Regions from separate parts of the Fusibacter sp. QWL-12 genome, predicted to be linked through region 1. Evidence: riboswitches for the same ligand, from Rfam matches in the RefSeq annotation. Region 1 holds a riboswitch; the other holds the start of a gene.
The links. Region 1 has a riboswitch for cyclic di-GMP ahead of AC4PID_RS09450 (MSCRAMM family protein). Riboswitches for the same ligand answer to the same signal wherever they lie in the genome.
Positions count from the first base shown of each region.

Region 1 (2,417 bases):
GGTAATAATGCAATTTGCTCAATCCTAACGGCAACGCCATACCCTGCAATCGCAGTATCATCGCCATGTAGATAGATGAAGTAATTAATAACATAAATGCCAAGTGCAATCGTAATCATATTGAGTGAAGCTGGTATGCCTTGAGATAAAATGCTTTTAATTGTTTTAAACTGAATCAAGTTGAACTCTATTCGCCTTAAACCCAATAGCTTACGACATTTTAGCGCAAGATAAAAGTTCCCTGTCAATTGTACGATCACCGTAGCAAGTGCAACGCCAAATGTCCCCATTTTAGGAAGTCCAAATGGACCAAAGATAAATAGTGGATCTAGAATGATATTCATGATAAATCCAATAATGAGGAAATTTCTGTATGGCTTTGTTAGACCTCTAGATGAAAGTAAGGCGTTGAAGGCGGAATTAAGTCCAAAGAACAAAGTACCAGCATAAATCCCTCTCAGATATTGCACCCCTTTACCAAGTGTGTCTCCAGTTGCACCTAAAGCAGATAGTAAGATGGGTGAAAGCACAATTCCTGAAATAGAAAAAAGGATACTTACGATAAAGGTTAGAAAGATGCCATTTGCTGAGAGGACTCGTACTTCCTCTTCATTTTTTTTTCCTGCAGCGATAGAAAGAAGTGCAGAAAGACCAGTACTAATCCCTGCAGTTATAGCAATCAGCATAAAAAAGACTGAAAAGGATAAGGACATACCTGCAAGTGATGACGTACTTAGCTTGCCCGCATAAAACGTATCAACTACATTAAACATCGTGTTGAAAAACATGCCAATACTCACGGGGATCGCCATGGTTAAAATTTGTTTTTTTATATTACCCTTCGTATAATCCTCTGGAACCATTTGCACCTCTTTATCAATTAAGGTTTTCTTAGTTATAAGGTATAATACCCAAAATGGGCCAGCACTATCAGCTTGACAGATACAACTGTGGTCTTAACTGGAGCCGGTTTGCATAATTTATGTTATGTCACGCATATGTCACACAGATGTCCTACTTATGTCACGTTGTGAGGGTATACATCTACCAGAGGTATAAAGAACTTGAAAAGAAGTGATGAAGTGCATTTTTTATGTGGGCACTTTAAATGCATGGAACTTATAGTGCAACCGGCTTTTCTTAAAACGATGTTTTAAGAAAGGGGTAATTATGAAAGCGAGGTTTAAACGCTATCTAGCGATAGCAATGACGGTTCTTATCATCGTATCTATGATCCCAACAGTGTTTGCTGCTACAAATGGCGAAGTTGTAGAAGGTAATAACCCTGACAAGGATCATGACATTCTTAATTCAGATTCAGGCAGTATTTATCTAGATGTATCAGACTATAACTGTGTAAAGTTTGACGAAGTTATAGTCGAAGGTAAATCATATGATTACGGATTTGGATCTGTTGTTTTTACTAAAGTTGATGTCGATGAGCCAGATGGAGTGGATAAAGACCCTAAACCACCTAAACCACAAAATTGGTCTTGGACATCTACTTCACCGATCAGCTATTTCTTTATAAAAACGGGGAATTTCAAACCTGATAAAGCGCCTTATTATATTGAGGGTCAAGAAAATCAAACCGCTTATCTTTTTAATATAGGTGGTGCAACCAGTGGAGAGTTTGTCATTCCAACGCAACAAGGAATTAGCCACTTCTTCGTCTTTACAAAGACACCTGACAAGGGCACGATTAAAGTGCTGAAAACGCTATCAGGTGATCCACCACCTACTAGTGCAACGTTTACATTTGAGCTTTATGAAGACAAAGAGCCACTTGGAAGTCCTATAGATACAATTACCATCACGGGTGCAAATGAGGGCTACTTTAAAGATGTAAAATTTGGCAACTATATCGTGAAAGAGGTAAGTATTCCTGATAAGTACCATGTAACTACAAATGATCAAGAAGTTACAGTTGTATTAAATAATCTTTCGCCAACTGTCACCTTTAATAATGAATATACAGAGAAATATACAATTTCAGTTAAAAAAATCATTACAGGAGATACACCACCAGAAGGAATTGAATTTACTTTTAATTTAATTGATGTGAGCAGTGATAAAATTCTACAAACAGCAAAAATTAAAGAAAATGAAGTCTTTAATTTTGATCCTGTACCAGCAGGACAATATAAAATTGAAGAGGTTAATTTACCAGATGGGTTTACAGCAGTGACTGAAAATCCAAGCGCTGTGTCAGTAGATGGACGCAACCCTAGTCCGCTAATTACTTTCACTAACAATTATGAAAAAGATAAGTTTAATATCCGATTGATTAAAGTGGTTTTGGGCTCGCCTGAAACACAACAAATATTCAAATTCCAATTATGGCGTGTTAACACTGAAGGGCCTGATACCCTAATGGAAGAAAAGAATATTTTAGGAGCAGGCACGATTACCTTCTC
Region 1 is NZ_CM178745.1:1,933,616-1,936,032, forward strand. Features, by position in the region: gene AC4PID_RS09445 (MATE family efflux transporter) at 1-863, opposite strand, end outside; cyclic di-GMP riboswitch class II at 1,062-1,145, shown strand; gene AC4PID_RS09450 (MSCRAMM family protein) at 1,171-2,417, shown strand, end outside.

Region 2 (2,417 bases), 1.4 Mb from region 1:
ACGTCAATAATTGGATCATCTGCAGCGATTGGTATCAATTGACTTCTGCCACTTGCCTCAGTAATATCAACGCCATCTGGATAAAAGAAATATTTGTTTTGACCTGCATTGTTCGGAAGTGTTAGTGCATTAGCGCTGCTGTCTAAAATACCACCACCAAAGTAGACAACTCCATATCTTTTTCCCGCTTGAAAACTATAGCTACTATGCATACTTGTACCAAAACCTTGGATAAGGGCATTATAGTAATCCGCGGATTCATAGCCATGTGTGGACTCATACGAGTCATCGTTATTTAACTTCGTATCGTCAAGATACATGATGCTTCCCGATGTTTTTTTATCAGCAGCTACCTCAAGAGAGTAGCCAAGTTTTATATCATCTCCTGTAGCATTTAGTTTGACAGTATTCACAAAGTAAACGATGGATGCATCAAAGGTTATATTAATTGTATTGTTAATTTGTCTTAAGCTAATGCCCTTTGCATCTGTGAAATACAAAATCGAAGCTCTAAACACAGAGTCAGAGGTGCCTCCTTTTGGTGATTGTACTGGGTTTCCTTCAAACTCAACTGCTTGACCTAAATAGTTGGTCGTATTGGCATTTATCCCTTTTTGAAGGTTAATCCCAGTTACCCAGTCCGCTGGATTTACAAGAGGAGAATCTGGTAGTTTCATCTTAACTCTGAGAGATAAGCTCTCTGTAACCGTATTATTTTCAAGAGAAGTGGCTGTGGAAAAAATCTTAATCTCAGACGGTCCATAAAGTTCATAGTTTAACTCAAATTTACCCTTGCCATCCACCGTAAACGCATTAGGATTGGCACTTAAATAAGATGCCACATGCGTGTTTAATGCCGCAACAAAATCGGTTAAAGTACTTTGACCATAATTGACAATTTCTTTTCCAATTATTTCGACACCTACCAGCACGCCTGATCTAGCAACGTAGTGCGTCTGCGTTTGAAATTGTTGACGCATAGCAAATTTTGTATCTGCAAGGGCAACATTTAAAAGTACCATGCCCAAAATTATAACTATAACCATAATTATTATAACGGTTGGTAATGCAGCACCTTTATGCTTTTTATCCATGTTATCACCTTCCTATTATGATATAATCCCCATTTCTATCATAATACCACTAATAAAAGTCGCTAAACCATTCTCCTTTCATATTTGTCAATGACAAAGCTTTTTTTTACCACAAGCGAGATTGTGGCTAAATAAAAAAGACTGCACTCAAAAGAGTACAGTCTGTCAATCATAGTAAACACCTTAGACACATGACTTTGCGCATTACGTTTTCACGTAGTTTGCCCTACTTAATATAATTATAATTCAATGACTATTAGAAGTAAAGCACGAAGGCTAATTTGCAAGGTTTATTAAGGTTCAAATACAATCCATGGTTCAAAATCAAATAACTGGTTGTCATCTTGGTTGTTTTTATCTGTCCATCTAATTAGCTTACCATCACCTGCATTGCTCAAGTCCCAATCAGTTAGACTACTAGAAGCTAAATCGAACACATATGCGTTATACTGATTCGTCCATGCAAGATCGGTATAAACTTTATAATAATATTCACTTTCTATTCTCACTGCATCTAATCTAAACTTTTGCGAGTTTGTATTTGTATTGGAAGTGAGCCTGATAATTTGTCCATCATTTTCATATGTGTTATTTGAATTACTGGTTTCAAGATATCTATTATTGGTCTTGTTACGTAAATTATAAAGCGAATCCTCATATGGTGGACCAAGAATTGGTTTGTTTGAATTACCACTGTAAACCACAGCCCATAAGAATGGATCCATCTCTGACTGTGACGACGATTCAGGCCAAGCATTTTGTCCTACATATCCAGAACCGTTTACACGTAAAAATTTAGGGTAATCCGTCTCATTTATTTCAGTATGTCGACCGTGAATTCTATACCAAACGTTACCTATAACCTCTTGCGATATAGCATATCCTTCTACTTCAACACTTTCGCCATCTATCATGATTTTATTCCCTTTGATATTAAGCGTAGCATTACTAATGTTTGATATATTATCAAAATAAAGGACAATCGCATTTGACTTTCCATTCACATAATCATATTCTGTGGCATGATATTCCGTACCACCTATTCTCACCTTAACATACTGTTGGCTATTCTGTGGTGTCAAATTGATATGAGAAATGTCACCGTCGAACTCAACATAGAGCTTATTTTTAGCATTGCCACTATGCAAGGCATCTTTAACAAAACCGACATTTAAGATCATATCCTTTGTAACTGTTACTGTACAAAAATCTGAAACTGTTCCTTCTGTGTTTCGTGCATACACCTTTGCGATACCTTCTTTTAAAGCAGTAACTGTACCATTATCCACAGTTACAATGTCTTCTTTTCCAGATTCAACTTCC
Region 2 is NZ_CM178745.1:487,363-489,779, forward strand. Features, by position in the region: gene AC4PID_RS02860 (hypothetical protein) at 1-1,094, opposite strand, end outside; cyclic di-GMP riboswitch class I at 1,248-1,330, opposite strand; gene AC4PID_RS02865 (Ig-like domain-containing protein) at 1,388-2,417, opposite strand, start outside.
Region 2: another riboswitch for cyclic di-GMP. It lies ahead of AC4PID_RS02860 (hypothetical protein); the one in region 1 lies ahead of AC4PID_RS09450 (MSCRAMM family protein).